DNA from 4 places in the Pseudoalteromonas sp. NEC-BIFX-2020_002 genome. Region 4 is predicted to be linked to each of the others. Evidence: predicted binding sites of a transcription regulator. Region 4 holds the regulator's gene; each other region holds the start of a gene.

Region 1 (8,143 bases), on a different contig from region 4:
TTATTTCATCGCGCAGCGCCTTACTCCAGCGAAGATCTGTATCTTCTGTATCTGATTGCACACCGGCATCGAGTAGTTCACGAATAGGTTCAAGCATGGAATATGGAAGTGCAATATGAAAATCCCCGCCGCCGCCATCTAATTCAATGTGGAATGAGCTTATTACCACCACTTCTGTGGGGCTCACAATATTCGCCATAGCAGGGTTTACTTCTGAATCAAGATATTCAAATGAGACATCCATAACCGGCGCCCATGCTTCTTTATAATCTTCAAAGATTATTTTTAGTAGCATTTGCACAATACGTCGTTCGGTGGGAGTAAATTCACGGCCTTCTATTTTTGCATGGTAACGGCCGTCACCACCAAAGAAGTTATCCACTAAAATAAATACTAACCGTGCCTCCATGGTGATCAATCCAGTCCCTTTTAGAGGACGAAAACGCACCATGTTCAAACTTGTTGGCACAAATAAAGTGTGGATATATTCACCAAACTTTATCATTTGCACGCCATTTATGGATACTTCTGCCGTACGTCGCATCATATTAAATAAACTGATCCGCATATGGCGAGCAAAGCGCTCGTTAACAATTTCCAACGTTGGCATGCGGCCACGAACAATACGGTCTTGTGAGGAGAAATCATATTGGAGTGTATTACCACTACCATCTTCACCATCTTGTATATCTTCCTCTTCAACATCATCAACACCATGTAAGAGGGCATCAATTTCGTCTTGGGATAATAAATCGCTCACGCTGACCCCTTATTGCATCACAAAGCCGGTGAATAATACCCGCTCAATAACTTTGCTTCCTTCAACATCAGTGAGCGCCGCTTGCACCTTATCAAGGGCAGCAACGCGAAGCGTTTCTTTACCTTCGCTCGTTCCTAACTCATCAGCTGTAGTGGTTGAAAGTACACCCAAAAGTGTACTTTCAATTAAGGGTATATGTTTTTTAGCTGTTTCTTCATTTACATCACCACGTACTAATAATTGTACTTTTATTTGCACTATGCGGTCTCTGCTAGCTCCTGGGACGTTAAATACAAATGGTCGTGGCATTGCAACATATAAAGCACTGCCAACAGAAGCCCCCGATGTTGAACTTTCAGCTTCTTGAGTTGTAACAGTTTCTTCAGCTAATGTTTCTTCTGGTGAATCAGAGCCAGACATTAAGAAAAATCCAACGGCACCACCAATAACAAGCACTGCAGCAGCAATAATAATTATTAGCTTTTTCTTACTCTTACCGCCATCTTCAATTTCTAAATTTGCTTCTTCTGCCATGATGGTTTCCTCTATGCCTTAATAATGGGCATATTACGAGTATCGTATGCCCATCAAGTTATTTATTCTTATGCTTTTATAATAGCAGGTGTTAGGCGTAGTAATCTATTGATGATGTCGATTGTTGTCCTGACATTCTCGTATTTTGCTCAGCTAATGTACTTTCACTCTCATTTTTCTGCTGATTATTTGCATGCTGACTACTTTGCGATTGCTCATCCGCTCCAGATCCATTTTGGCTATTACCTTGCTCAATACTGCTTTCACCTAATTCAATACCTTGTTGAGCTAACATTTCTCGTAATTTTGGCATTGATTGTTCGAGTGCTTCTTTAGCTTGTTGATTCTGTACTACAAAGTTAATTTGTGCTTGCTCTGCGTCGCTGCGAATACGTATTTGCATGCTGCCCATTTCTGGTGGATCAAGGCGAATCTCAGCTTCTTTATTATTGATACTTAATAAGGCACTCACTCGCTCTTGCAATAATTTTGCGGCATCACTTTTCACTATGTTTAATGCTTGGAGTAATGTTGGATCCAAGTTCACTTGTTTTGTTTGCGACGTTGGGCTTGCCTGTTGAGCTTGTAAAACCTGCATATCTGTAATTTCTTGCTGATAACGCTGCTCACTACTTTCAGCTATTGGCGCTGCAAGTGTTGCGACCTGCCCTGTAATTTGTCCAAATAACTGATTGATACGCCCTACTGCTGACTCTCGCGGTAAAACCTGTTCTTTGTTATGACTTTCAAGCAATGCATCTTTTATCACTGCTTGTTGCGTCTCTGATTTTACTACGGCCTCTTGTGTAACTGACTTAATCAATGCCTCTTGCGAAGTCTGAGCTTTGCTAGCCTCTGGACTTGTTACAATGCTTGCAGCTGTACTATTTAAAACTTGAGCACTTTGGGGGGGGATCACTTTTTCTGATTTTTGAGTGTCCGCGGCCACGTGCAATTGATCAAGTTTATCAATAACCGCCGTTACATTATTTAATGCCGCGCCTTTTGGCTGTGCCGTTGCTAAAAACTGTTGTAATTGAGTCCTCAAGGCCTGCTTATCAGCATTATTTAACTGTCCAATCGCAACATCAAGCTCTTTACTTACTTTTTCTGATTGCGACATTAATAATGGTTTTTCAACTGTATTTTGAGCTACTTTTTCATTTTTGTTTACTAACTCAGTAATATATTGTTTAAAGGTATCAAGTTTAGCCGGCGTCACCCCCTCTTCAACTATCACAGCAGCTTGACTCTGAAGGGTTTTACGCTGTTCATCTGTTAGATTAGCTAATACAGGGTTACTTTTTATCTCTGTCGCTGACTGGCTATTAAGTAGTGCTTTACTTGCTTTTTCTATCTCAATATCACTTGGTAATATATTTGCTGCCTTATCCGCAATAGCTGCTTCCTTAACTAAATACTGTGAAGATGATGCCACCTGATTTTTAATTTCTTGCGCTGTATTTGTAAGATTGTTGCTAGTCATTACGCGTTTATCTAGGTTATTTGTAGATGTGTTATTTAGTCTATCCGCTGCGTTATTATCTTTATTAGGCACTTCAACTTTATTAGGTACTTCAACTTTCTGTGTTTTATCGCTTGGTAATATAGAAGCTGTCTGTGTCGCTTTATTTTCGGATACTAATGACGCTGTACTTTGTAACTTATCAAGAGGTATAGGCTTAGCATCTTCCTTAAGCACTAAACCACTTTTATTGTCAGCAGTGTTAGTCTCAACTTGATTTGAGTTGTGAGTTTTTCTTCGTTCAATCAATTCATCTTTTTCATTACTTACTTGAGCACTGACTGTTGGTGCATCTTTGGTGCCTATTGCTGTTATTTGCGGTTCTGCTTTTGCAGTTTGCGTTGTAGTATTAATTACATTTGCTTCGCCATTATTCACTACACCTTGAGCTGTGTTAACAGGCACGCTTTGCGCTGCATCGCCTTTCTCTTGAATATCGCCAACAATTGGTTCAACAGGTATTGGCGTAACAGTATCACCTGGTCCTTTATTTATCTTTACATTCAACTGCTTATCAATTGCCTCTGAAATGATAGTCTTCCCACTGATTACGGCTAATCTAGGATCAAGTAATTCACTAGTATCGTCAGCGGGTACAGGTTCAATAATAGGTGTAATATCGTCAATCGGGCGAGGCGCTTTAATATAAGGGATTGAAGGATCAAATTTTTCATGTGTTGCGCGATCTAGCAAATTTCCAATCGAGTTTGCATTGGCCACTTTTGGTGAATTAACTCGTGTATCGATGCTATTAGCTGCATTTATATGAGCAAGCATAGCGTCACCAGAACTATCTACTTTATCATCACTTTCAGCGCTGCTCGCTAGTATATCGCTTTCAATTAATGTAAGTTTTTCTTCGGCCGAGTTTGGTTTAGCTTCAACTGAGTCAGCCTTTGTTTCATCTGTCGCTCGACTAGCCTTCACCTTTAATGTATCAGCATGGCCGCTGGCATTTTGCAAAAGACTAAAAAAATCACTTGCTGTACTTTGCGGATCTTTGGCTTCACTGCCCTTTTTAGTTAGCTGGACATCTTGTTCAGTTGAAATGAGTACTGATAGATCACTAATCGCCATAATTCACCTACATAATAAGTGGCAACTTGCCGCCGCAGCTTGCCAGAATAAATACTTCACTGATAAATAAAGCAAGTTATGTGCCTAAGGTAAAAAAAGCAGAAAATAACTTAGCCTCACTATTACTGCACTCGTTATAAAGCGCGGCGCCTTTGATAAAATTGATTTGACGAAAATTCATCTAACATTTTCTGTTCATTTTTTTGAGCAATAACATTTGCTTTAAGTTGCTGTTTTTCTATTAATTTAGCTACTGCCTTAGCTTTAATTTGTTGCTTTAACCATAGGCTTTGTCGCTGTGATACAACTTGTTTTGCTGTATTTACAGTATTTGCTTGTTGGCGTATTGCTTCTTCTATTTTTGCGATAAAGGCATGATACTGACTAAAACCAGCACTGCTTAAACCTGACTGACCTTTTAAGTGAAGTTGTTGCGTATACTCCAACCGAAAGTCATTCAAACCTTGCAGCTTTTGTTGATTACTTTGCAGATGTTGCTGCGCCTGCAGATAATTCATCCTTAGTGATTCTTCTTTCTCAGTTTCTAGTCTAAGCACTAAATCAAGTTTATTTTTCGTCATTATGCTTGTCCTAATAATTGAGCCAGCCCTTGCAGACCTTCGTCATAGCTGATCACATCTTTCATGCCTTGTTGTAAAAAAGCGTTTACTCTTGGCATCATATTAATAGCTTGATCGAGCATCTGGTCCGTACCTTTTTGATATGCTCCTAAAGTGATCATATCTTTATTCTGTTGATACATAGAATAAACTTGTTTAAGTACTCGAGCTTGCTGCATGTGTGGCTCAGACACAACTTGTGGCATCACCCGTGAAATCGATTTTTCAATATCAATGGCAGGATAATGCCCACTGTCAGCGAGCTCTCGCGATAGTACGATATGCCCATCTAAAATCGCGCGCGCAGCATCCGCAATAGGATCTTGCATATCATCGCCTTCACTCAGCACAGTAAAAAATGCAGTGATAGAACCCTGCCCTTCGCCACCATTACCAGCGCGCTCAACCAAGGCAGGTAGTTTCGCAAATACTGATGGTGGGTAACCCTTTGTGGCAGGCGGCTCACCAACCGCTAACGCTATTTCACGCTGAGCCATTGCATAACGCGTAACAGAATCAAGTAATAGCAAAACATTTAACCCTTGGTCGCGAAAATACTCCGCGATTGTGACGGCACTTTCGCACCCTTTTAGACGCATTAAAGGTGACGAGTCGGCTGGCGCTGCAACCACAACTGAGCGCTTTCGTCCCTCGACGCCTAAAATTTCCTCAATAAATTCTTTAACTTCTCGTCCACGCTCACCAACTAAACCAACCACAATCACATCAGCCTCAGACCCTCTGGTCATCATCCCTAGTAATACTGATTTACCGACACCAGAACCTGCAAACAAGCCCATTCGCTGGCCTTGCCCTACTGTAATAATTGAATTTATGGCACGCACCCCCACATCCATCGGTTGACTGATAGGTCTGCGAGATAAAGGGTTTATCGAATTTTGTGCAAATTTAAGATGATGTTCAGCATTGATCGGACCAAGTCCATCTAATGGGCGGCCTAATCCATCGACAACTCGCCCAAGTAGACACATTCCAACTGGAAGTCCGGTTTCATTAACTTGAGGTATTACTCGTGCGCCAGGTAGCACCCCTGAGATGTGATCATTAGGCATGAGATACAATGTTTGGTCGTTAAAACCCACAATTTCTGCATCAACAAAACCATGCATGGTTTCAATTTTACACTGGCTACCTACTGGCGCGCGCAAGCCTTTTGCTTCTAAAGTTAAACCAACAACACGCGTTAAAATACCTGCGACCGCAGGGACTGGTACGTGAATATGCTTTTGATATTTTTGTAAACGTTCACTTAAAGGGCGCGATTGACTACTCATAGCAAGCCAGTAATATACTTAGATACCACTACTATGCAAAAAGCTATCCAACGTTTCTTTGACGCGGGTTTTGACTGTCATATCAATTGATGATTGTGCTGTTTTAACTTGGCAACCACCACGTTCTAAAGTGGGCTCTGGTATTAGTTGCCAACCACTCACTGCCAATGCCTCTTCTGTGTAACTATTTTTAATAAGCTCTATGTCTTCTGGGTTTAAATGAATACGTATATTCGGTTGCTCTGTACCCAGTGCATCTATGCATTGCTTTAAACTATGAAGAACAATATCTGGTGACGTTTTTATTTCTTGATAAATAAGCGCTTGTGCAAGCATTACTGCTAGTTGCACAAGCTGTTTTTCAGCTGCGTCATCTACTTTAGCTAATGGTTCACTCAAACTATCTAGTAGACTTCGCAAGCTTGTTAATTGCTCTTCAATTAATGGCTTTACTTCCTCTTGACCTTGAGTTTTACCTAACTCTACGCCTTCTTTGTAACCTGCTTCTTTTCCTTCACCGACGCCTTTCTCAAAACCATCAATATAGCCTTGCTCATGACCTTGTTTTAAACCTTCTTCGTAAGCGTCTTGGCGAATACGCTCTAATTCTGCCATCGTTAACGAAGGGAGTTCAGGCTCTTCAGGTTCAACCTCTGGCTCACTCCTTTGTTGCTCTTTACGATACAGATCAGCAAGCGGTGTACCAAAAGCAGTTGAACGTCCATCATATTTACGCGTATCTTGCGTTACATCTGGAATTGGCCAATTTTCTAATAATTCATCAACCGCTTCTCTTGCATGAAGCGGACGACCTTGATTTGAGCGTGAGTTACTCATCGTTTATAGGAACTCCTCGCCACCGCCACCGCCGAGCATGATTTCACCTGAATCAGCCAAACGTCGCGCAGTTGATAATATTTCTTTTTGTGCCGCTTCAACTTCACTTATTCGCACAGGTGCCATCGCTTCTAAATCATCAGCCAGCATTTCTGCCGCACGTTTAGACATATTACCCAGAATTTTCTCTTTCAGTCCTTCATCTGTGCCTTTAATTGCTTTCATCAATACGTCTTGCTGCACTTCTCGAAGAATGGCTTGGATACCACGATCCTCAACTTCCATTAGATTTTCAAACACAAACATAAGATCTTGGATTTGTTGTGACATTTCTTCATCATGCTCACGTATTGAGTCCATTAACTGACCTTCAACATTCGTATCAAGGTAGTTCATAATATCAGCGGCTGCTTTCAAGCCACCCATTTTCGCAGCTTGCGCGCCAGCTTGACCAGCAAATTGTTTCTCCATGATTTCATTCAATTCTTGCAATGCTGCTGGTTGAACTTCTTCTAAATTAGCAATACGCATGGTTAAATCTAAACGCACTTTTTCAGGGAATTGCGCTAATATTTCAGCTGATTGTTCTGGCTCTAAATACGATAAAACAATGGTTTGAATTTGCGGATGCTCGTTGCGAATAATGTTAGCAACTTGCTTTGAGTCCATCCACTTAAGAGAATCCAGACCTTTAGCACCTGATCCCATTACAATTTGATCAATAAGACTTGCCGCTTTATCTTCACCTAAGGCTGCTGTTAATGCTTTTTTAATAAAGTCTTCTGATTGGAAGCCTATCGTGCTAAAGCTTTGGATTTGCTCTATAAACAAGTTATGTACTGCGCTGATTTTAGCTTGCGATAGGTCATCTACCGCAGCCATTGCCATACCCACTTTTTGAACTTGCTTAGGTTCAAGATGTTTTAATATTTGCGCAGCATCTTCTTCAGATAAACTCAGCAATAAGATTGCGGCTTTATCTACACCGTCTAATTTATCAACATCAAACGCTGTTGGTAGTTGTTTTTGTTCTTGGTCTTGATCAGTCATCTTCTGTTAACCACGCTTTCACAACTTGTGAGGAGAGTTCAGGTTCATTAGCTACAAGGGCACGTACAGCTTTGAGCAAGTCCTCGTCGCCATGTAGGTCTGGTAACTGTAGTGTACCATCACTTGAGAAGCCAACCGAAGCAGAATCAAAATCTTTATTTAGCATATCCAGCGTATTGTCTCCAATATCTACACCTGAACTAAGTGCGTCATCGTCATACTCTTCAAGCGTATCATCTGGGTAGATTAAGCGTTTAAGCATTGGTTTAACAACGGCCATTATAAGCACAACAATGACTAAGAAACCGAGCACTAAACGAACGATCTTCATAAACCAGCTTTGCTCCCAAATTGGTACTTCAATCGCTAACCCCATTTCCTCTCGAACAAAAGGAACGGTCACAACTTCAAGCGCATCACCTCGTTGTAAATCAAAACCTACACC
Region 2 (8,143 bases), on a different contig from region 4:
TGTCAGCTAGGGCTTCGCCCACGCCCATATTCAATGTGATCTTTTCGATCTGAGGGACTTGCATGACAGAGCTGAAACCAAACTTCTCTTGAAGTTCAGCAACTACTGTGTCTTTATATACTTCATGCAGTTTCGCCATCATTCTACTCCAACTATTAGATAGTTTTACCAGTAGATTTAAAGATACGTAATTTCTTACCATCTTCAATCTTGAAACCTACACGATCTGCTTTACCCGTTTCCGAGTTGAAGATCGCAACGTTTGATGCATCCATAGACGCTTCTTTCTCAACAATGCCGCCAGCTTGGTTCAATTGTGGAACCGGCTTTTGGTGTTTCTTGATCAAGTTTATGCCTTCGACAAAGATTCGACCAGATTCAGTAACAACTGAAAGCACTTTGCCGCGCTTACCTTTGTCTTTACCTGCTAGTACGATTACTTCGTCATCACGACGGATTTTTGCTGCCATGATTGGCTCCTTACAGTACTTCTGGGGCTAGTGAAACGATTTTCATGAACTTATCATTACGAAGCTCGCGAGTCACAGGGCCGAAAATACGTGTACCAATTGGCTGCAAGTTATCATTTAAGATAACAGCCGCGTTGCTGTCAAAACGGATCAAAGAACCATCTGGACGGCGAACACCTTTTCTGGTACGCACAACTACCGCGTTTTTAACATCACCTTTCTTCACTTTACCGCGAGGAATAGCTTCTTTTACAGAAACTTTAATGATATCGCCAATCGCTGCGTAGCGACGGTGTGAACCACCAAGGACTTTTATACACTGCACTTTGCGAGCGCCGCTGTTATCAGCAACTTCCAGCTGAGTTTGCATTTGGATCATGTTAATGACCTCCGGTGTAGTTATAACAAACTGTCTTAAATTTGTTTAAAATCAAGACATTTAGATTAAAAACCACTCAAAAAACAACAGTGTTGTCTCTTAAGGGCGGGCAATTGTACCAGCATTGAAGGGGTAGCGATAGGTTATTTTTTAATTAATTTAGAATTACAGCACTAGGTAATCTTAGAGGGGAGTATATTTTGCTATTTAACAGCTGTTTATAAAACAATCAGGGTATTTTTATACCCTGATTGTTTTATCTACGAATAAATACAGTAAATGTTAGCCAAATAAACCTTTTAGTTTATCTTTGATTTTATCTTTTGCTTTTTCTTTGACTTCATCTTTAGCTGCTTTACTCACATCTAAACTAATACTAACATCGTGAAATGGCCCCTTGATACGCAGTGGTACTTTAAAGCCAGTGCTATTATCAGTCGTGCCCTGACCTTCAAGTGAATCGACGATACCTGTGACTAACCGATAGTTAACAGTAGCAGCAGGCAAATTGACATCCCCTTCACCACTAATGCGCACCAATGGACTCAATAAGCTCAAGTCTGTATTTTTACCCACGCCATTCGTAAAATTAAAGCTACCCGTTAACGCCGAAAAGTCAGTCTGCTGTGAATTATCAAAGCCCGTATCGAGTCCTTCAGAGACAGCGCCGAAGTTGCCTTTTATAAGCTCTTTGCCTTTGCGTACCATTTCAGCAATATTTGCGCCTTTTATTGCCCCGTCAGCAAACTCAAAGGCTAACTTACCTTGTAGTGCCCCCATAAAGTCTTTTTGACTTTGCCCTGACGTCGATAAATCCCAATTAAGTGAGCCCTTACCGATCAATTTATCAAAACCTGCGGCATCAGTTAGTAAAGGTTGTGCATCTATTTTAGCTAATGAAAAGTTAGTGCTGATTTTATAAGGCGTTTGCTTTGCATTAACCGTTATTATGCCTTTGCCATTACCTTTATACGCTGCAAATTTATCAAGACTAATTTTTGCTACTGCATTTTTAAGGTTTACTGTGAATTGGTTTGCACCAAGTTTTATCTCATTTGCTTTTAATCCACTTGAACGGATCACGATATTTGCATCAAGGGCATTTAAGCCACTTAAATCCATTTTGGTATTATCCCAAACTATAGGCTGTGCTGGTGCATCACTTGCAGATTCTGGAGTTTCGGTTTGAGCAACCGCTTCAGGTAAGTAAGGGTTTAAATCAAGCATGCCTAAATCTATATCAGCATTAACAGCTAAACGCTTACCTAAGCTAAGCTCGCTTTTACCTTTAACCTCTAATTCATCCAATGTAGCAATCAATTCAGATAAATTAAACCTATCATCTTTCATACGCATTTTACCGCTAACACTAAATGCGTTAAAGGCATTGTCTTTCGCATTAAGGTCAACACCTTGCCATTTGGCGATATCTTTAACTGAGTCACCACTAAGTGCCAATTGACCTTGAATATCCTTACCTTGACCTGCAATAGAACCTTTAAATTCGACATCTACTAACTTTGATGTAATATTTTTGGTTACATTAAATGTATCCCCTTTAATTACTTTGGCCGGATTATCAACCGTCACATCAAGCTCAAAACGTTCTTGCATGTAGGTAATGGCACCTTTCACTTCTAGTGTTTTATGAAGTGAAGGTAATAATATAGCTAGTTCGAGGTCGTTTATTTCTTGCTTAACCCCTGTTTTTCCATCTAAGTAAACAAACTTTCCACCATAAATAGCCACTTCCCCTAACGAAATATCAAAATTTTCAGGTAATTTAACTGCATCACCATTTTGCTGTTGCTCAGCAGGTTTTGCTACCGCATCAAATAGTTGCCAATTAGCTTTACCGTTTTTATCCGTTTCAAGTAGAATATCTGGCTCATTGATCACAAACTTCTCTAGTTTCAGCTCACCACCAAATAATGAAAACCATGGGATGTGGATCGCAAGTTGCTGCATACTTGCCATATTTGCACGTGAGCCGCTTTTCATATTGGCAAAATGCACATCTTCAAGTTCAAGCTTTAATGAAGGAAAAACCGATAATGTTTTATCCCCTTTAATCGTTAATGTACGTCCTGTGGTTTGTTCAACCTGCAGCGAGACTTTATTAAAGATTGCGTCTGTTGGTATTAAAAAAGGTGCCGCGACGATTAAAGCTACGAACAGCAAGATTATTACACCAATTACTTTGAGTAGGGTTTTCATGATGATCCTTCGAATGTGCAAATGATGTTCTTATAATAGCGGGAGTAAGACCCAAAAGCATTGCTCCGCCTGTAAAAAATGAATTTTCCTCAGTCTATATTAATGACATGAATAGTCACTGAAACATTTTGATACCTTTAGGTTACAAAAAAAACTTGACCCAATGATACCTTGAGGTTACATTGATACCTGTAGGTTACAAAAATATAAAATTATCACTTTCACAGGATGGACTTTATGAAACAACAGGATATAAAAACAGAAGAAAAATTTATGAGTCATAATGCATAGTTTTCTATATTTATGGGGGTGACTTTACTAATTATCAGTGGTTACCCTATGCTCGACAATACATCAGTACCGCTGTTGTTATCAGGAAGCGCTGCTTTTCTTGGCTCATTCTTTATGTTTGTAATGAAGGGCGGTTTTACCAGAAAGATGCATTGCAATCTCACTTATAAAGATGAGTTTCTAAATACAATTGATACCATTGCTTATAAGCATATAGTCATAATACTCATGTGCAGCATGGGTTTTACTTTCTTCACATCAGAAGCGTTTCTCAGTGACGTGCCACATTCAGTCATGGCGACATTTTATTTGGCTATAACGTGCCTAGTTTATGGCGCTTCATTGCTTTGGCAGAGCCGTGATTAGGAGTTAATGTGCACAACCATATAGCTGAATTTCGCAAAGCTGCAGGACTGTCGCAACAAGAACTAGCCGATGCGATTAGTGTGTCTCGTAAAACCATTAGCACAATCGAAACATTACGCTTTACACCGTCAGTGATCATTGCATTGAAGATAGCACAACACTTTAATACCTCTGTTGAGCATCTTTTTACGCTTGACGATGGTGATTAAACACTTTAAACGCAATCTTGTGTAGATTTGCATTAGCAAGATTGCATCCCCTTTATTCTTAGGTATGATGCATAGCCCTGTTGTTTTTAGGCTTTTTGCGCTAAAATTAAACAACTAAAAAATGTATATACTTGGAGTACCGTCCGGCATGAAAAAACTGCTTATTTCACCTTCACAAATGGCATTAGGCGATCAAGAAGGTCATATTTATCAAAATATCTTAAAGCAGGCTTCAGAGCTCAGCCTTAATCTAATGGCGGTGAAAATAGAAAATCATCCTGAAGACTTTTTAGGTTGGTGTTACGAACTGCTCAACGCTAGTCGCGATCGTATTAATTATGACTTACTTGAAAGCGCACAATTACCTGTATTAAAAAAGCTCCATGACTTATTAATTTCAGCGATTAGCTTTTTGCAGTTAAAAACTCTACGTGTAGCCCCTTGGCCTGTAGTGAGTGTTTTTATAGAGCAACATAAAGATGTATTAGCGCTTGATGAGCAATTACGCCTTACAACTTATATTGCAAGCATTCGTGAACAAACATTAAAAGATATGATCCCTGAAGATTTACTCGCTTTTAGCGGTAAACACACTTCGTCTCTTGATCCTAGTAACTACAATTTTGATGTAGAATGGTTTAGTTCAACAAAAAGCGCAAAAGGTTTTCATTTGATGCTGGGTGATCTGCCTGCATTATTTGATGATGCACTCGCGCATATACCGCTTGAAGGCGAAGTAACTGAAGCTGATTATCAAGAATTTGTTGTTAAATATTTACTCGCGTTTAACGAAAGTAATGAAAAACCAACTCTCGCACCTGCAACACGCCTATTAGCAATGCGTCGCCCTGATGTATTTACACCAATTAATAACACTCGCTTAGATGCACTTTGTTCAGCTCTGGCTATTACCAAATTAAATAACCGTGACTTTGCACGCTATTGGCAAGATATTGTGCAAACAATTAATAATATGTCTTGGTTTAAAATGGCAAATGGCGAAAGTGAATTAGACCAACAGCTTGTAGCGATTAAAGCACTGCTGCCTTGTTTATTTTATTATGCTGATAAAAACACACCAGAGAACTCTAACTACATTAAGCTACTAAACAAACCTAAACGTGCAACTAGCACTGGCACAAAAAAGGTTCGTCGCGGTAAAGAATCAGCTGAAATATTAGTTGATCGCGCTCTAGCTGCTGAGGATATGCCTGAGCATATTCGTGCCAAACGTGATTCTATTATTAGCGAAGTGCAAAAAGGCCGTGGAGTTAATGAAACAATTAGCCTAATGCGCACAATCTTTGGCTAATTTACATTAAAATTGATAAAAACCCGCTGCAATCGTTTTGTGCATGCGGGTTTTTTTATGCACCAAGAAAGTGCGTAATACTTACCTAATACAACCCACCCTCTTCCCTCTAAAAATTCACCTCTTTGTTTTTAAAGTGATAAAAATATAAATGTGCAATTTCAATTCAACTTGGCACAAGCACTGCTAATATCTTATTAGACAACTAAAAGGGCTCGCCAATTAATAGGCTGCAACCAACTAAAATAATTACGAGTCAATAAATCAGCATAACAACAGGATACCAAACATGATTAGACTAAAAACAGTGATTGCTATAAGCGCGCTTGCATTAATGGGAACAACATCAACAACCGCTTATGCAGAAGTAACAGCTAACGTAGCAGCAACTTCAAACTACTTATGGCGTGGACAAGAGCAAACTAATGGTGATGCTGCAATATCTGGTGGTATTGATTATGTAAACGAGTCTGGTTTTTACGCAGGTACTTGGGTATCCAATGCATCTTGGGCCGATGAAATGACCTATGAACTTGATTTTTATGCAGGCTTTGGTGGCGATATTAACGAAAATATCAGTTATGACGTCGGTTATATTTATTACGCATACCCTGATGCGGCATCATCTGCTGACGCTGATTTTTCTGAAATTTACGGTAGCCTCAGCATGGGCGGTTTCAGCTTTGGTGCATCTATTTTGGCAACGTCCGCGGCAAGTGGTGATGGATCTGACTTCAGTGACTCTTTATACCTAACCGCTGATTATGGCTTCGCTATTGGTAGTAACGGGACTGAAATGGCATTGCATGTTGGCCATTACTCAGGTGACTTTATAGGCGATGACAACATCATCGACTACGGTATTTCAATCTCTAAAGATGGCTTTACACTTGGCCTGTCTGATAACGATATCGATGGCTCAGATTTAAAAGCTTACGTTGCTTACTCTGTCGATTTTAATTTATAAAAAAGAATGTGTTACTTGCTGCAACACTAAGGGCCGCAAGGCCCTTTCTCGATCACGGTAAGCGGTAAGCGGTAAGCGGTAAGCGGTAAGCGGTAAGCGGTAAGCGGTAAGCCAAAATCTACTCAATTCAGATTTTATGTCAAGGCTTACCAAGCGCTCAGGGCGCTTAAAACTTACAGCACTTATGGCACACTATGCCCTGTTGAACCTTGCCAAATCCGATACCATTGCTCACGGCTGAGTTTTAATTGTTTAGCTACAACCGCAGACTCAACACGTTTGATATTGCCCGTGCCCAGTACCACTGATGGTGAGCTTGGATGCATTAATAACCACGCATAAACAACTTGATCTATTGAACTTGCACCAATTTCTCTGCCAACTTGCTCAAGTACGTGGCGCAAGCGAATGGCTTTATCATCGCTATCCGCAAAGATGCGCCCGCCTGCTAATGGTGACCAACACATAGGCTTGATATCAAGTAGCTGGCATTGATCCAAACTGCCATCATCCAGCGCTTTCATTTCATAGGGTGAAAACTCAACTTGATTAGTGACTAGTTCAAAATCCAAGCGTGATTGTAATAAGCTTAATTGCGATGGCGTAAAGTTAGATACGCCAAATTCCAACACATCGCCACTTTGCTTTAGGGTAGTAAATGCTTTGGCCATTTCGTCGGCATTCATTAAATAATCGGGACGATGAATAAGTAATACATCTAAACGATCTGTATTAAAATGCTTAAGGGATTGCTGCGCTGAAGCTATAATATGCCGCGCACTTGAATCATAATGGTTTGCCTGACCCGCCAACCCCAAGCTTGGAAATGCGGGCTTAATACCGCACTTGGTAATAATTTTAATATCATCACGAATGCTTGGCTTTAATAACAACACCTTACCAAACTGCGCTTCACAGCCATACTCGCCATAAATATCAGCATGATCAGTGTGCTTTACACCTGCATCTATAGCTTGCTCTAGAAAGCTTAAGCATTGCTGTGCAGAGATTTTCCAATCTAATAACCGCCAAAAACCAAGTACCAATTCATCTATTTTTCGTTCTGTGTTAGTCATAATTTACCTTACTGTTATTGCTTACTTCCTTGCCGTTAAGCCTGTGTTAATAAGCCGTTACAATTTAACTCTCATCACACATGAGTTATGCTTTATTCTACCCTCTTAATAAGGTATTAATAGCAATAATATTTGTACCTATAAATGATTAATAAAGGAATAATAACAATGAGCTCATCAAACGCCCTATCAGCATGTGTTGATATTTTTATCAGTCCAAGCAAAACCTTTAATGGCTTAAAAGACGCAAAAGGCTGGTCTTGGCTTGCCTTTACATTAATAGCTACAGCACTTGTTATTAGTACATACGTATTTTATACCAATGCGGACTCACAGTTTATTCTAGAAGAGCAAGTAGCCGCAGCCAGTATTGATGCCACGATTGGTGAACAAAAAATGATCCGCCAAAGTATGGAGCAAAGTATTGATAGCCAAGTATGGTTTGCAATTGGCGGTGGCCTTTTTGCCATAATCATCATGAATGCGCTCATTGCCGGCTACTATTTATTAGTTTCCAAACAAGATCCAGATGCTCAGCATAGCTATGGGGCTTGGTATGGTTTTGGTGTTTGGACCATGATGCCAGCAGTTATCTCAAGCTTGGGTATATTAGCTTTAGTACTTACAGCCAGTACGGATCAGCTTTCAATGAGTATTTTTAACTACGCTTCGATTAATCAATTGATTTTAGGGCTACCACTTGGTCACTCTCTCTATTCGCTAACAGAAGCCATTAGTATATTTACTGTTTGGGGCATTGCACTGGCAGCCATTGGTTTAAAGTGCTGGACTAACTTTAGTTTGAATAAAGCTATTTTGTTTGCTGCTTTACCAAATGTAGTCATATTTGGTATTT
Region 3 (8,143 bases), on a different contig from region 4:
GGACAAAAAGGGATAATGTTAAGCCTGTGAATAATTAAGGTTTATCTACAGGCTACCTATCGTGTTTTAATTTATACTTCTTTAAGCATAAATATTGTTTCTTCATTAAAACCTCTATTTATATAGATGTCTCTTGCATGTTGATTAGAGGAAAAAACGTTTAAACTAATATTTGTAATATTCAATTCTCGAGCAAATTCTTCAGAATATTTAAGTAGTTTAGAGCCAATACCAAGTCCTTCATGAAATTTAGGAACGGCCAAAATAGAAATATGCAATAAACTTTTATTGTTAAAAAAGTCTTGTCTTGTTTCTACAAATAAAATGCCGACTACTTTGCTTTCTAGCTCTGCGACATACAAATACTGGTTTGATTGACGTTTATTAAAGTAAGCCTCAATAACTTTCAAATCACCCTTTACAATTTCTTTATCAGTTCTCCAGTATGGAGTTTCAAAATCAGCAAGCCTCTCAACTATTTTTATAACTTGGGATTTATCTGCTTGACCTGCTTTTCTTATTTTCATGTGTCCATCCTTATTGCCTCACTATTACCATAAACGACTTCTTGATGTTCAACATACTTGGGTTTGTCAATAAGAAAATCATCGTCCTTAGGGTAATATTTTGCCAGATGATAATTTTCACCTGCAAAATTTTTAATCGACTCATAAGAGTCCCAAAAAGTCAGTGTTGTAAAATAAAGTTTATTGTTTTTTTCTTCTAGCGTTAAAAACGCACCTATATTACCTTTTGTACTCTTATAATCTGCAAAGCCAGTTTGCATTATATAATCTATATATTCATCACGCTTAGATGTGGGTATTGGTGCAGTCCATTTTCTAGTAATCATTATTCATCTCCAATGGTGGTAGCTGTTGAAATATTTTAGTTTGTTCTGTTATCACATTTCCTGTATGTAATATTCATTTAGACTCAGTTAGCATTATTCCGCTAGTTCATCAATGCTATGTACTTTCAGATTAAGCTCCTCAACCCTGAATAACATAAATCTGACTAATCTTTAAAAACCAATTTTTGCAGTTGCTACTTAACTCATTAATCTCAAATGTATGGCTAGTTGTAAATAACCACTGTAAGCTGCCAAAAACAATGAAATCTGGGTATAGTGGGCTAGCTCCCCCGATAAATTCTGTTTTGGTTAAATATTTTTCGAGTACACTGAGTTTTGAGAGAAAACTTTCTTTAGCTGTATCGTAATTTTCTTGTTGAACATCTTCTAGCTTCTTGCCGAAGAAACTTTCCCGTGTTCTTCTAAAATAAGGTTTGTCTTGATCTTGCAAGTGGCTATGTATATCTCCAATTGCCATTCTCGCTATGTCTGAATGTAAAGAATTTGCCCATGCTTCAATAAAAATTGATAAAACACGTCCCTCATTAGAACTAAATAATGAGGGTTTTTCAGGATAGTTAGCCTCCAAATACTCAATTATTTTAAAAGAATCGTTCATATTTACGTTTCCATCATGGATAACTGGAACTGTTTTAAATTTACTGTCAGATATTTTTTGTATGTCAGTAAATGCTGTTTTTACACTTAAAAAATCTAATTCTTTATGTAATAACGCTAAACGTACTCGCCAACAATAAGGACTAAAAATGACGTTGTTTTTACCTGCTAATTCATATAATTTGATCATGTTTATTTCTCGCTATTTTGATGTGGTGTAGTCACCTTAACTTGGTTGAATAATAAACTTGAAGCCTTCTCATTTACAGTTGGTTTTGTGTTGATATTTTTAGCTACTTCTAATGCTTTAATCGTAGCAGGCCTTTTACTTACTGCTTTCAGCCAGCGTTCTAGATGCTTAAAGTTAGAAATATCTTGGTTCTGATATTCATGAATTCTTATCCAAGGAAAGCACGCTATGTCAGCAATAGAGTAGAAAGTACCTGCAAGGTATTCAGTAGATGCTAATTGTTTGTCCATAACACTATATAAACGGCTTGTCTCATTCTGGTATCGCTTTATTGCGTAAGGTACTTCTTCAGTAGCATAATGGCTAAAATGATGATTTTGCCCTGCCATTGGTCCAAGTCCAGCAACTTGCCAAGTTAACCACTGAATTACTTTGTATTTATCTTCAGTTGTATTTCCTATTAAGTGACCTGTTTTCTCAGCTAAATATTGTAAAATTGCACCAGACTCAAAAATATTTATACTTTTATCACAATCATTTGGCGAGTTATCAACGATTGCAGGGATCCTTTGGTTTGGACTGATACTTGAAAATTTTTCTGAAAATTGCTCTCCTTCACTAATATTTATCGGGTGAATGTTATATGCTAATTGTAGCTCTTCAAGCACCATTGTAGCTTTGTGACCATTAGGTGTAGTCCAGTAATATAAGTCGATCATAGTTACCTCTGTTTTCTTAAGTGAATAAATTAGATGTGTTTTCGATAGTTTGTTTTATTAACAAAACACCGAATGTAAAAAATAGGGCAGCTGATATTTTATTAAAGATATAAGTGAGCTTTTTAAGGTCAATTGATTTTGCTATACGTGTAAAAACGTATGTATATATGCTGTGCACAATAATCACATTGAATGAGAATATTAGTGATAAGAGAGCAGGTTTGTGAAAGCTAATTGTTTTAGTATCTAGGTATAAAGGAAATATAAAAATACAAAAGGCAAGCGCTTTAGGGTTCAATAAGCTGATCAGTATTCCATGCTTAAATGAATTAAGTTGTACGTCTTTTTTATGCTCTTTTGGTACGCTCGTTTGCAAACTGTTAAATGATAGATAGAAAAAATACAGTGAGCCAGTAACGCTAGTTACCAGAAGAGCAAAGTTTAATGTATTTGCTGCAAAAATAAGGATCAACGTTGCAAATGCAGCCACAAAAAAAATTCCAGTAGCGACCCCGAAAATACCCAAAAACGTTTTAGTTAACTTATAATTCAGCGTGTTGTGAATTGTAAATAATACCGCTGGACCTGGGCTTAAAACCGTTATCAAAGATAAAATAAAAAAGCTTATTAAGTATGTGTTCATTCTTACTCCTACTAGTTTACGTGGCTAGTCTATCTTGCTAGCATGGAATGATTAACAGTGATTAGGTGTTAACAGCTTTAACTGAGGGTTCATAGTGGATAGAATAAAAGCAATTAATATTTTTATCGCGGTATGTCGGGAAAAGAGTTTTTCTAAAGTTGCTAATGAATTTGAGTTATCACCAACGATGGTAAGTAAATACATTAATTTTTTAGAAAAAGAGGTGAATGTAAAGCTTTTGAGTAGGAGTACACGAGGTCAAAAACTAACAGAGGCAGGTGAGTTGTATTTGAGTAAAGCGGCAAAGTTATCTGCACAATATCAACAACTGATGCATGAGATGGAATATTTTTCAGGGGAGCCTCAAGGTCGCATAAAAATAAATGCTCCTGTGACGTATGGCACATACCAGCTAACTTATCTCATTAGTGATTTTATGGATAAGTATCCTGATATTCATATTGATTTAGAGCTTTCGGATTCATTGTCTGATGTACTGTTGGATGATTTTGATATGACCTTTAGGGTCGGTGAGTTAAAGGATGCATCTTATATCTCTAAAAAAGTCGATGAGCAACAACTCATATTTTGTGCTTCTCCTGCATATTTAAAAGATTTTGGTATACCAAATAACATTAATAATCTTGAAGCACATCTATTTTTGGGATTTAAACCTTGGCAAACACACTCTAGGTTGAAAAGAGAATTTCAAATAGAATCATTACGGATTGAAGATAGTAAATTTGTGAGTAATAGTGGTAATTGCTTAAGAGTTGCAGCCTGCCAAGGTAAAGGAATAATTCTTCAACCATCTTCACTGCTTAAAGAGAACCTAGATAATTCCACCTTGATTAGAATATTAATTGGAGAAGAACCTAACCCACGACCAGTTCATTTACTCTATCCAGCGAAAAAACAATTACCTCTCAAGATACGATTGTTTATTGATTTTGTTTCAAACTATCAGAGGTAACTGCATTTGCAGTATTTTAATTTGATCATTGCGAGATTAAAACAACTATCTGTCCAATCGTAGGTTATAAATTAATTTTATTTACCTTTTTAATTCTTGTATAATCCTCAAAAATCACCAGTTATTTCCCTTAGTGTTTACACTAATTTCTAATTTTATTTTTATAGGTAAACCTTTGATTTCTAAAAAGCTATCCGTTGCTCCTATGCTTGATTGGACTGATCGTCATTGCCGTACTTTTCATCGTAAAATGACAAAGCACACAGTGTTGTATACTGAAATGATAACTACGGGTGCTATTTTATTTGGCCGTGGTGATTATCTGCATTTCAATGAGCATGAAGGACCGGTTGCTTTACAGTTGGGCGGGTCAGATCCTAAAGCACTTGCTCAGTGTGCAAAATTAGCCGCAGAGCGTGGCTATGACGAGATTAATCTTAATGTGGGTTGTCCGTCAGATCGTGTTCAAAATGGTCGTTTTGGTGCATGTTTAATGGGTGAACCGCAACTTGTTGCTGATTGCGTAGCTGCAATGAAAGAGCAGGCTAATATCCCTGTTACAGTTAAAACCCGTATAGGTATTGATGAGCAAGATTCGTATGAATTCTTATGTGCTTTAATTGAGGCCAGTCATAATGTTGGTTGTGATGATTTTATTATTCACGCACGAAAAGCGTGGTTAAAAGGCTTAAGCCCTAAAGAAAACCGTGAAGTACCGCCACTTGATTACCCACGTGTTTATCAGCTAAAAAAAGACTACCCGCAATTACATTTAAGTTTAAATGGTGGTGTTAAAACGATTGCTGACAGTCAAGCACACCTTGCTCATGTTGATGGTATTATGATTGGCAGAGAAGCATATAGTAACCCATTTATACTCAGCGAAGTTGATGAAAAGATTTACGGTGACGGTAATTTCACTCAATCACGCCATGATGTAGTGCGTTCAATGTATGATTATATTGAATCTGAGATGCAGCAAGGTGCCAACTTTTGGCATATTGCGCGCCATATGCTGGGTATTTTTCAGGGCCAACCTGGTGCCCGTGGCTTTCGACGTCATTTATCGGAAAATGGCCACGGAAAACAAGCTGATTTATCTGTGATGGATAAGGCGTTAAGTTTTGTGCCGCAGTAAATCACTAATTTAATACCGTAATTAGTAGATTATAAAAGCCACTTTTTAGTGGCTTTTTTTGATCCTAAATTATGGTTAAAAAGCAACTATTTTAGTTTTTTTAACCATTTAATATTCAGCTCAAAGTCATTTTAAATTGTTATTTTTTTATTTAAGTTTTTGATATTATTTGGTTTTTATTTTATTCGAATAACATGGCACAAGTCTTGGAATCATTAAGTGGTAATCACCCATAATCAACAGGAGAAAGTCATGGGCTTAGTTAATCGTGTAAGTGATCTGATTCAATCAAATATAGTAGCTGCGCTAGATAAAGCAGAAGATCCGCAAAAGCTCTTAAACTTGCTTATTCAAGAAATGCAGCAAGCGCTTGGTGAGTGCCGAGCAACTGCTGCGGCAATTTTGTGTGAAGAAAAAGTATTGAGACGTCAGCAGACAGAAAAACAAAACAGTATTACACAATGGCAGGAAAAAGCGGAAATCGCGGTAAGTAAAGGCCGTGATGATTTGGCGGCTGCGGCTCTCAAAGAAAAGCAGCGAGTAGCGTCTGATTTAGCGGCAATTGAGCCTGAGTTAGTTAAACTGACCGACTCGCTAGAAAAATTGCAAGATGACGCTCAGCGTTTGCAAGAAAAGCTTGGCGCGGCTAAAGCAAAGCAAAGAAGCTTGCTGCAAGTACATAACGTGGTGAATGCCAGAGTGCGTGTAAATCATCAATTAAACAGTGAAAAAGTAGCGCATGCACTTTCACGTTTTGATGTTATTGAGCGTCGTGTTGATGCGATTGAAGCGCAGGTTGAGGCTTATGAAATCACTGATTCGGCTAATCAAAATACAACAGCCGATCAAATTGATGCATTAGTTAAAAATGATGCACTAGAGCAAGAGCTTGCAGCGTTAAAAATTAAAGTTAAAAAGTCAGCTTAGGAGTGTTGTTATGAATACTTATAATAGTCAAAAACGTTGGTATAAAGACCCATTAAATAAAAAAATATCAGGAGTGTGTAGTGGGTTAGCACGACGATTAGATCTACCTGTGTGGGTTACTCGATTGGTTACTATCTTAATGCTTATTCAGTTTCCATTAGTCATAGGTGCAGGTTATTTAATTGCCCATTGTTGCTTAGAAAGTAAAGTATATTAGGAGAGTGCCATGAAGATTGTTGCAGTTTGTCTATTAATTTTGTTACTTATGACATCAAGTCCATTTGAGATTATGCAGTTTGATTCATGGCAATTACCGCTATGGTTCACCGATCTCAGCTGGATAGGTATTGAGCTCGTAGGCGCACTTTTAGCCGTGCTAGCAGTTATTGTATGTATCGCATTGGTTGGTGTGGGGCTGTTAGGTGCTGGTATTGCAGTCTCTTTAGGATTGCTCATTGCGTTATTATTTGGTTCATTAATGATTGCTTGGCCGTTACTACTCATTGCATTTTTATGTTGGCTTGTTTCTGATAATAAAAAGGTGGCCTAACAACCACCTAAATACTAATTTTACTGACTATTTTTTCACAATTATGCTAAATTTAGTCAATAAAATGATTATCGTAACAAGGATTGAAATGACTCTTAAGCCATTACTTACAGCACTCTCTAGTGCTCTTTTAGGGATTAGCCTATACACCTCACCTGTTATTGCACATGCAGAACACCATCACGATACTGACAGTCATATTGTTGTAAATAACGCACAAGTAAGGGTTTTTCTACCTGCGAGTAAATCGAGTGTCGGTTATTTTAACTTGGTTAATCAGGGCGATAACGCAGTAACACTTACCAAGGCGAGTATTGAAAATTTAGGCCGTGTAGAAGTTCATGAGCACCAACACGTTAATGGCATGATGAAAATGAATAAAGTAGATTCATTAAAAATTAAAGCTCATTCACAAATCGACTTTAAACCGGGCGGTTATCATTTAATGGTATTTGAACCAAAAGAGCCATTAAAAGTAGGGCAAGAACTTAAACTCACGCTATATTTTAGCGACGGTAACCGTGTTTTCACTCAGGCAAAAGTGGTTTCGTTAGAGAGCCAAGCAGAACAAGCTGAGCAGTCTAAACAACACCATATGCATCATTAGGAGGTTAAATGTCACAACACAAAGGGAAAATTATCAGTGCGCTGATACTCGTGTTTATTTTATTTTATGCGACGGCAGTTTATTGGAGCGTTGAACCAGCCCGTATTGACATAATTACACACGCAAAGCAGCAAGCACAACAACGTGGTGAAAAGTTTGTTACAGGTTATACAACCACAACGTCATTAATTGAAGTTACAAGTACATTATTAAATAAGTCAGGTGGGTATTTATCGAATGATATGATGCCGCCGAGTGTGCTTATGGATAATATGCCAGCGTGGGAGTATGGTGCATTAGAAATGAGCCGCGATTTAGCGCTCTCAATGCGTAAAGATTTTAGTCGTTCGCAGTCACAATCAACAGAGCATGAAGCATTAAAAAAAGCGCAGCCACAATTTAATATTAGCTCTGAAGCGTGGGCATGGCCAAGCGCAGAAAGCGAATACCAAAAAGGGATCGACTTTTTATTGGTCTACCGTTCACAAATTGCAGATCAAAATGCGCGTGAAAGCCAGTTTTATTCTCGCGCTGATAACTTAAGAGGCTGGTTAAAAGAAGCTGAAAAACGTTTAGGTAGTTTAAGCCAACGTTTAAGTGCAAGTGTTGGGCAAGAGCGTTTAAATACAGATTTAGCCGGAGATAAAGAGGCACATCAAGCAACGTATGCTCCGTTACAAAGTCAGGTTAAAACATCGTGGTGGGAAATTGATGATGTTTTTTATGAGTCACGAGGCGCAACTTGGGCTTTATTACATTTTTTGCAAGCGGTAGAATACGACTTTGCTGATGTACTTGAGAAAAAAAATGCACGTGTTAGCTTGCAGCAAATTATTCGCGAGCTTGAGGCAACCCAAGAAACTGTTTGGAGTCCGGTTATTCTAAATGGTAATGGTTTTGGTTTTGTTGCAAACCATTCATTAGT
Region 4 (8,143 bases):
TTCAGGCAGTGCGCGAGGTAAACTCTCGCCTACAGGCGTGGTTAAAATCACTGTTTAAATTTGTGTAGGTACGCTCTTAGACGAGCAGCCAGGTTGCGGTTCCTAAGAATGCGAATATGCCGACAATGTCTGTAACTGTTGTCAGTACTACGCTACCAGCAAGGGCGGGATCTATTTTCATTCTTTTCAAGATCAGTGGGATACTTGCACCTGCGATGCCCGCAGCAACTAGATTCATAAACATTGCAAATGCGAGTACGCCACCAAGTTTAAAGTCCCACTGCCAAATTGCGACTACACCTGCTATCAGAATTGACCAAACAATACCGTTAATCGCGCCAATAGCGAGTTCTTTCATAAGTAAAAAACGTTGGTTAGTTTGGTTTATATGACCAACGGCAATACCACGTATTACAAGTGTTAATGTTTGGCTACCCGCAACGCCACCCATTGAAGGCACTATGCCATTCAATACTGCAAGGATAGGTAGGATTGCTAAGGTGTTTTCAAAAAAGCTGGCAACAATAGCTGCCATAAGTGCTGTTAATAAGTTAACTCCCAGCCAAATAGAGCGTTTTTTAGAGCTTTTTAATACGGGAGCAAAGGTGTCTTCTTCATCATCAAGACCCGCCAAGCTTAACAGGCTATGCTCGGCGTCTTCGCGGATAACGTCAACGATATCATCGATTGTAATACGACCAAGTAGATGGTCGTTATCATCAACAACAGGTGCTGATATCCAGTTATGGCGCTCAAATAGTTGGGCTACTTCCGTTTCATCCATTGAAATAGGAATGGACTCACAATCTTCATCCATAAAATCACGAATGATCTTATCCGGCGAATTAGTCAATAATGTGGTTAGTGACATGGCACCTATAAAGCAGTTGTTTTTATCAACGACATAAAGGTCATCGGTGCCCTCTGGTAGTTCACCTCTTAAGCGTAAATAACGAAGTACCACGTCGATAGTGACATCTGGACGAATGGTCACGGTATCTGTATTCATCAGCGCACCAGCAGAGCGCTCTTGATATGAAAGAGCTTGCGTTGCGCGTTCTCTGTCTTGGCTATCCATTGCGCTAACAACGTCTTGATAAACTGTGTCAGGCAGGCTTCTTAGCACTTCACCTAAATCATCATGCCCCATGTCTTCAGTGGCCGCAGCAATATGCTCCGGTTCCATTTGGGCGATAATACCTAAACGAACATCTTCTGAGAGTTCTTCGAGTACGTCACCTTGAACATCAGGGTCAACTAGTTGCCATAGTTGGGTACGAGTTTTATGGGGGGATGACTCAAGCAGTAATGCGGTGTCACATGGAGCTGTTTTTGCCAACATACGCCTAACTTGAACAAACTGACCACTGTTAAGTGACTTAGTCACTTGTTTTAGTTGTTGTAGTGGGTAATCTTGTTCAAAAGCTTCAGGCATTGGCGTCCTTAAATAATTAATACACTTTTAGGGTAGGGTAGACTTCGATAATTAAGCAGGCTGATTGTTATAACCAACATGCTTATTCAGTTTATCGCAATTTGTAAAGCGATACTACGAGCTATTCTTGCTCGTTAAATTTCTGTGCAATAAGTTGCCCTATTGCCGCTAGTGCGGGTTCTGCATCGGGGCCTTCGCACACTACTTTTACTTCTTTTCCTTGGCTACTTTCAAGTAACATTAAGCCTAATACGCTATCTCCAGCGGCTTCTTTGTTATCTTGATGAAGCGTAATACTGGCATCGAACTGCACGGCTAGTTGCGCTAATACACTGGCTGCACGGGCGTGTAAACCAAGCTTATTTTCTATTAAAAATGTATCTTCTAAACGCATTGGTTTCTCTTCGTTTATTCTTGTTCGCGATGGCGAATTTTTACATTACTATGGCTCATTGCAAAGCTTTCGCCAATGGTTTGTGCTAAATACACTGAACGATGTTGTCCACCGGTACAGCCGATTGCAATTGTTAAGTAGCTACGATTATTGCGTTCAAGGTGTGGTAACCATGTTTGCATAAAAGTTTGAATTTGCCATGTGAATTTTTGCACTATGCTGTGACTCGCTAAATAATCTTTTACCGGTTGATCAAGCCCTGTTAGTGGCTTTAATTCAGGTTCCCAGTGTGGGTTTGGTAAAAAGCGCGCATCAAATACATAATCAGCTCCCTTAGGAATGCCATGCTTAAAACCAAATGACTCAAATGTAATGATCAGTTTTTTATCTTTTTTGCCTAAGATTTTTTCGCGAATTGATTCAGCCAGCTGGTGGACACTTAAATCGGTTGTATCAAGAATAAAGTCGGCGCGAGTGATAAGTACATCTAAGAGCACTTTTTCTTGTTTAATGGCTAAATCAAGTGGCAGTGAATCTAAAGAAAGTGGGTGTAAACGGCGTGTTTCAGAAAAGCGCTTAATGAGCGTTTGGTCGTCACTGTCTAGATAAAATAGAGTTGGGTTTGCAAACCCCGGAAGATACTCAAGAATATCATTAAACTCTTGCTGTTCTTTGGGTAAGTTACGCACATCAATACTGACGGCAATCTTATCGTAGTTATCAGATACACTACGTACTAACGACGGTAATAAGTTTACAGGGATATTATCAACACAATAATAGCCAAGGTCTTCTAATACACGCAAAGCGACAGATTTACCTGACCCTGAGCGCCCACTGATGATAATTAATTCCATGTAAACTCTCCTTCTTTTAACTACGACTGTTCAACAATGACTTGATATAGATCTTGGTCTGTTTTTGCGCTACGTATTTGTTTACAAAACTCTTTGTCGTTGAGTTTATCAGCAATTGTAGCCAACGTCTTTAAATGAAGTTCACTGTCACCATCAGGTACGATGAGTGCAACAAAAATATCGACGGGGCGATTATCAATGGCATCAAAATTGATTGGTTGTTCGCTTACTAAAATTAAAGCGAGTGGTTCTTGTGCGCCACTCATACGACCATGCGGGATCGCGATACCACGGCCAATACCTGTACTACCTAATTTTTCTCTATTTAATAGAGCACTCAATATGTCTTGTTGTGATAAGTGAGGAAGCCGTTCATGAGCCAATTGGCTGATAAATTCGAGGATACGTTTTTTGCTATTAAAAAGGACCGCAGCTTTACTGCAGTCCTGACAAGTAAGTGAACTTAGTTTCATAGTGTTAGTGTCGAGCGTGCTTCTCTTTGTGTTTGATAACTTGACGGTCGAGTTTATCGATGAGCCCGTCAATCGCGGCATACATGTCCTGGTGCTGCGTTGAGGCAAATAGCTCTGCGCCACTGACATGTAATGTTGCTTCTGCTTTTTGGTTGAGCTTTTCTACGTCAAGAATAACATGGACATTGTTGATGTGATCAAAATGCCTCTCAAGCTTCGCAAACTTATTGTTTACATAGTCTCTTAATGAATCAGTAATTTCTACGTGACGACCAGTTAAATTTAGTTGCATAAGCATTTTCCTTCTTGTGGTTTTACGCCTTAAATCAAGCTTTTACGTTGATTTGACGGTGGAATAGCTAGCGATTCACGGTACTTTGCTATTGTTCGTCTAGCTACTTTGATACCTTGCTCTGCCAATATATCTGCAATTTTACTATCACTCAATGGTTTAGCTGAGTTTTCTGCTGCAATCAATTTTTTTATGAGTGCACGAATTGCTGTCGATGAGCATTCTCCGCCATTTTCGGTACTGACATGGCTTGAGAAAAAATACTTTAACTCAAAAATACCACGTGGTGTATGCATGTACTTCTGGGTTGTTACCCGGGAGATTGTTGATTCATGCATTTCAACCATTTCAGCAACATCGTTTAATACCATAGGTCGCATAGCCTCGGGGCCATGCTCAAAAAAACCTTGCTGCTGTTTAACAATGCAGTTAGTTACTTTGAGTAATGTGTCATTACGACTTTCTAGGCTTTTTATAAACCATTTAGCTTCTTGTAAATGAGAGCGAATAAATTGGCTGTCAGTGCTCGATTTTACTGAGCGCGACATCGCCGCATATTGGCTGTTAACTCTAATTTTTGGCATGCTATCTGGGTTGAGCTCTACCACCCAGCGGCCTTTAATTTTTTTCACTGACACGTCGGGAATAACGTACTCTGACTCTTCTCGAACTATGGTATCCGCAGGCTTTGGATTAAGGCTGTGGATGAGTGTCATTACTTCTTTTAGTTCATCTTCCTTTAGCTTAGTCTTTTTCATCAAAGTACGATAGTCGCGACTAGCTAATAAATCGATATGATCAGTTAAAATCATTTTTGTTTCGGCAATCCAAGGCGTTGCAGGATCAAATTGATTTAGCTGAATACATAAACATTCAGGTAGGCTGCGTGCAGCAATACCGACCGGATCAAATAACTGAATACGCTTTAATACCGCTTGAACTTCATCAAGTTCAATTTCTTCTTCGTTATTACCTTTGTTTAGGCTTTCAGCAATGTCTTCACAGCTTAGTGTAAGAATACCTGAGTCATCAACCGCTTCGACAATGGCTATCGCGATAGCTTCGTCAGTCGGACTAAAATGAGTCAGCTGTAGTTGCCACATAAGGTGATCGTGGAGGGTTTCAGATGAAGCGCCTTGATAAATAGATTCATCTTCAGGCATTGGCCCTGATGAAGAGCTTGGTGCGGCGCTCATGTATTCATCCCATGTAACATCCATCGCCATTTCGTCGCTTACGGTATCTTTTGCTAGCGCTTCACTGCTTTCTTGTTCGTATTCACTTGGCGTGTCATCAGCTGAGGCACTGACAGTTTGATCATCAGTATCTTGTTTTTGTTCGTTCTTACCACCTGATTCATCACCAAAGTCATTTTCATCGACCTCAAGTAATGGATTGCTATCTAGTGCTTCTTGGATCTCTTGTTGAAGATCTAATGTGCTCAACTGTAACAAACGAATAGCTTGTTGTAGCTGTGGTGTCATTGTAAGTTGCTGGCCCATGCGCAGCTGGAGTGATTGCCTCATGTATCTCTAACAATCCTTTTATTGTTGTCATAATTAAGTCTAGCAGAACCTTAGCCGGGCGTGGCTTTATAGCCTAAATTGCTCACCCAAATAAACGTCGCGGACTGTTTGGTCGGCAAGTACATGCTCAGGAGTGCCTGATGCAATTAACTCCCCATGAGAAACTATGTAGGCTTTTTCACAAACATCAAGGGTTTCTCGTACATTGTGGTCGGTAATAAGTACGCCTATCCCACGGTTTTTAAGATGTTCAATAATCTTCTTTATATCTAACACCGAAATAGGATCAACGCCAGCAAAAGGCTCATCTAATAGGATAAATTTAGGGTTTGCGGCTAAAGCGCGAGCAATTTCAACGCGACGGCGTTCACCACCAGATAATGCCATACCTTGACTATCGCGGATGTGCTGAATGCTAAATTCATCAAGTAAGCCATCAAGCGCTTCTTCACGAGCTTGTTTATTTAGCTCTTTACGGGTTTCGAGTATCGCCATCAGGTTTTGGTAAACGGTCAGTTTGCGAAATATCGAAGATTCTTGCGGTAAATAGCCAATCCCTAAACGTGCACGGCTGTGCATTGGTAATAAGGTGATGTCGTTATCATCTATGCTTATTTTACCTTTGTCGCTTGGCACTAATCCTACAATCATGTAAAAAGTGGTGGTTTTGCCTGCGCCATTAGGGCCAAGTAAGCCAACAATGCTACCAGCGCTGACTTCTAAGCCTACATTTTTTACGACTTGGCGGCCTTTATAACTTTTTGCTAAAAACTCAGCTTTTAATGTGCTCATGGCTGACCTTTTTCGTTATCTTTTTTAGTGTTTACTGGGACTAATATTGTATGCACTCGTTCGTCTGAATTTTCATCTTTTTCAGCGCTAATTAATTGTTGGTCCATGTCGTATGTAATACTTTTGGCATTAATCTTTTGACCTGCTTGAGTGACTTGGGCGTTACCGATTAAAGTTAAATAGCGTTTATCAACATCGTAACGAACCTCATTGGCGCTGGCGCTCATAATTGTGCCATCTGTTTGTTTTTCTTCAAAGTATGCAGGGCTTCCAGTGGCAACAAGCAGCTGCTTATTATCACCTAAATCTTCACGTTTGTGCACTTCTAGGTGATCAGCTGTGATACGACGATTACCATGGATTATCTCTACGTTTTTTTCAAAAATACCGACATTTTTTTTCAGCTGTGCAAGCTGTTTATCAGCGCTTATCGATACTTGGTCTGCAAGTGGAAGAGTACCTTCAGCAAAGCTTGAAAGGGCAATGAACAAGCTAGGTATTACAAGTAAGTGAGCAAATTTATTGGTCATAATATATGGTTCGCGTATGGTTAATAAGTTCTACGACTTCGGCTTTTAAGTCGGCTCTAAGGCCGCGTCCGGTGGTCTTTAAATTTGGTCCGATTAATTCAACAGGCTGTTCTGAACTCATGGTTTGTTGTTCAATATCAACCAAGATGTTATCGGCATTAATATGCTTAATCATTGCGTTGTTTGTGAGATTTTTAGCAACAACATTGCCTTCTAAAATCAACTGGTTATTTTCATATAATGTGGCTTCTTGCGCATTGATTTGCCACGTTTGCTGTTGATTATATAAAGTAAAAATAGGCTTTTCAAAGTAAGTAAATCCTAACTGCTGATAAAGTTCCATTTTTGCTGCGGTTACTTTGTGGCTAATTTTACCTTGTTCATCAAATGCGGTTTGCTTTAATTCGACCGCGGTATAATCAGGTTTTGCTATCACATCTTCTTGATTTTTTACCGTGGTCGTTGTTTGGCTAAAGTACGGGAGCCACAACCACGCCATAAAACCTATAAATAATACGCTTAATATTAAACGCGCACTATTCATGAGCTAGTCCCTTCACTGGTCAATGATTTTCCATTAACTAGCATTAATAAGTCGGTTAGCTCGCGTACTGCACCAAAGCCACCGGGTAGCATTGTTGTGTAATGTGATAGTCGCTTAATTAGCGGGTGTGCGTCATTTACAGCAACTGCAAAGCCAACCAGTTCCATGACCGGTAAATCAGGACCGTCATCGCCGATATAGGCAATTTGTTCGTCACTTAACTGGAGTTTATCTTTTAGCTCTTGATAAGCGTGCAACTTGTTTTCTTGGCCTTGGTAGATATGCGGTACAGTTAGGCTAGTCATTCGTTGCTGAACTATCTGTGAATGACGGCCTGTGATCACGGCTACTTCAAAACCACTATTGATAAGCGCTTTGATACCAAAACCGTCTTTAGTATTGAAGGCTTTTAGCTCTTCACCTTGGTTACCAAGATAAATACGGCCATCAGAGAATACCCCGTCAATATCACAAATAAGTAATTTAACTTTTTTGGCGCGGGTTTGCGCATCGTCTGAAAGTGGTTGGTATAAGTCTGCAAATTGCATTATAAAACTCCTGCTTTTAGCAAATCTTGCATGTTAAGTGCGCCAATAGGGTGGTGATTTTCATCAATGACAATTAAGCCATTAATGCGTTTATTCTCCATGATATTAAGCGCCTCGGCTGCTAGCATATCGGCTGTAGCTGTTGTGCAAGAACGGGTCATTACGTGACTAATTAAAGTACTGTGAATATCAATTCGTTGCTCTAAAATTCGGCGCAAATCACCATCTGTGAACAAGCCAGCAAGTTGACCCGAATTATCAACTATAGCGGTCATGCCCAAGCCTTTAGCCGACATTTCAATTAACGCGTCTTTAATACATTGCGTGTCTTTGATGATAGGCGTTGTATTGCCAGAATGCATAATATCTTTTAAGCACAGCAATAAGCGTTTGCCTAAACTTCCACCAGGGTGTGATAGTGCAAAGTCGTCAGCAGTAAAGCCTCGCGTTTCAAGTAGGGCAACTGCCATTGCATCCCCCATAGCAAGCGTGGCTGTTGTGCTTGCTGTTGGGGCAAGGCCAAGCGGGCATGCTTCTTGGCTTACTTTAACGCATACGTGAACATCAGCCCATGTAGCCATTGATGAGTCAGGATTGCCGGTCATTGCGATCATTTTTGCACCAAGGCGCTTTATGACCGGGATAATGTTTAATACTTCACTGGTTTCACCTGAATTAGAGATAAGAATAACCACGTCATCACGTGTGATCATACCTAAATCGCCGTGGCTTGCCTCTCCTGGATGCACAAA

What was found. Region 4 encodes sigma-54, which starts transcription at its own class of promoters, with help from an activator protein. Its sites were predicted from a motif close to GTTGGCACGNNNNTNGNNT; they were not measured.
Region 1: the regulator sigma-54 is predicted to act here: its motif matches at 3,966-3,984, upstream of HJP15_RS21835 (flagellar hook-length control protein FliK).
Region 2: the regulator sigma-54 is predicted to act here: its motif matches at 5,415-5,433, upstream of HJP15_RS18135 (TorF family putative porin).
Region 3: the regulator sigma-54 is predicted to act here: its motif matches at 5,328-5,346, upstream of HJP15_RS16435 (PspA/IM30 family protein).

What each region holds. Positions count from the first base shown of each region.
Region 1 covers NZ_JABEPJ010000003.1:70,152-78,294, reverse strand. The annotation lists gene fliM (flagellar motor switch protein FliM) at 1-760, opposite strand, end outside; gene fliL (flagellar basal body-associated protein FliL) at 770-1,294, opposite strand; gene HJP15_RS21835 (flagellar hook-length control protein FliK) at 1,386-3,896, opposite strand; gene fliJ (flagellar export protein FliJ) at 4,031-4,477, opposite strand; gene fliI (flagellar protein export ATPase FliI) at 4,477-5,811, opposite strand; gene fliH (flagellar assembly protein FliH) at 5,830-6,648, opposite strand; gene fliG (flagellar motor switch protein FliG) at 6,652-7,698, opposite strand; gene fliF (flagellar basal-body MS-ring/collar protein FliF) at 7,691-8,143, opposite strand, start outside.
Region 2 covers NZ_JABEPJ010000020.1:8,240-16,382, forward strand. The annotation lists gene rplE (50S ribosomal protein L5) at 1-139, opposite strand, end outside; gene rplX (50S ribosomal protein L24) at 156-470, opposite strand; gene rplN (50S ribosomal protein L14) at 481-849, opposite strand; gene HJP15_RS18115 (AsmA family protein) at 1,132-3,066, opposite strand; gene HJP15_RS18120 (hypothetical protein) at 3,406-3,723, shown strand; gene HJP15_RS18125 (helix-turn-helix domain-containing protein) at 3,732-3,932, shown strand; gene HJP15_RS18130 (hypothetical protein) at 4,081-5,244, shown strand; gene HJP15_RS18135 (TorF family putative porin) at 5,534-6,211, shown strand; gene HJP15_RS18140 (aldo/keto reductase) at 6,394-7,287, opposite strand; gene HJP15_RS18145 (YIP1 family protein) at 7,456-8,143, shown strand, end outside.
Region 3 covers NZ_JABEPJ010000016.1:21,416-29,558, forward strand. The annotation lists gene HJP15_RS16400 (GNAT family N-acetyltransferase) at 72-527, opposite strand; gene HJP15_RS16405 (antibiotic biosynthesis monooxygenase) at 524-853, opposite strand; gene HJP15_RS16410 (glutathione S-transferase N-terminal domain-containing protein) at 993-1,661, opposite strand; gene HJP15_RS16415 (glutathione binding-like protein) at 1,664-2,380, opposite strand; gene HJP15_RS16420 (LysE family translocator) at 2,397-3,023, opposite strand; gene HJP15_RS16425 (LysR substrate-binding domain-containing protein) at 3,118-3,996, shown strand; gene dusA (tRNA dihydrouridine(20/20a) synthase DusA) at 4,172-5,134, shown strand; gene HJP15_RS16435 (PspA/IM30 family protein) at 5,387-6,061, shown strand; gene HJP15_RS16440 (PspC domain-containing protein) at 6,072-6,278, shown strand; gene HJP15_RS16445 (hypothetical protein) at 6,288-6,611, shown strand; gene HJP15_RS16450 (copper chaperone PCu(A)C) at 6,700-7,218, shown strand; gene HJP15_RS16455 (DUF2333 family protein) at 7,227-8,143, shown strand, end outside.
Region 4 covers NZ_JABEPJ010000013.1:421-8,563, forward strand. The annotation lists gene mgtE (magnesium transporter) at 77-1,435, opposite strand; gene HJP15_RS14620 (HPr family phosphocarrier protein) at 1,557-1,829, opposite strand; gene rapZ (RNase adapter RapZ) at 1,844-2,686, opposite strand; gene HJP15_RS14630 (PTS sugar transporter subunit IIA) at 2,707-3,159, opposite strand; gene hpf (ribosome hibernation promoting factor) at 3,164-3,451, opposite strand; gene HJP15_RS14640 (RNA polymerase factor sigma-54) at 3,481-4,977, opposite strand; gene lptB (LPS export ABC transporter ATP-binding protein) at 5,044-5,769, opposite strand; gene lptA (lipopolysaccharide transport periplasmic protein LptA) at 5,766-6,299, opposite strand; gene lptC (LPS export ABC transporter periplasmic protein LptC) at 6,289-6,843, opposite strand; gene kdsC (3-deoxy-manno-octulosonate-8-phosphatase KdsC) at 6,840-7,391, opposite strand; gene HJP15_RS14665 (KpsF/GutQ family sugar-phosphate isomerase) at 7,391-8,143, opposite strand, start outside.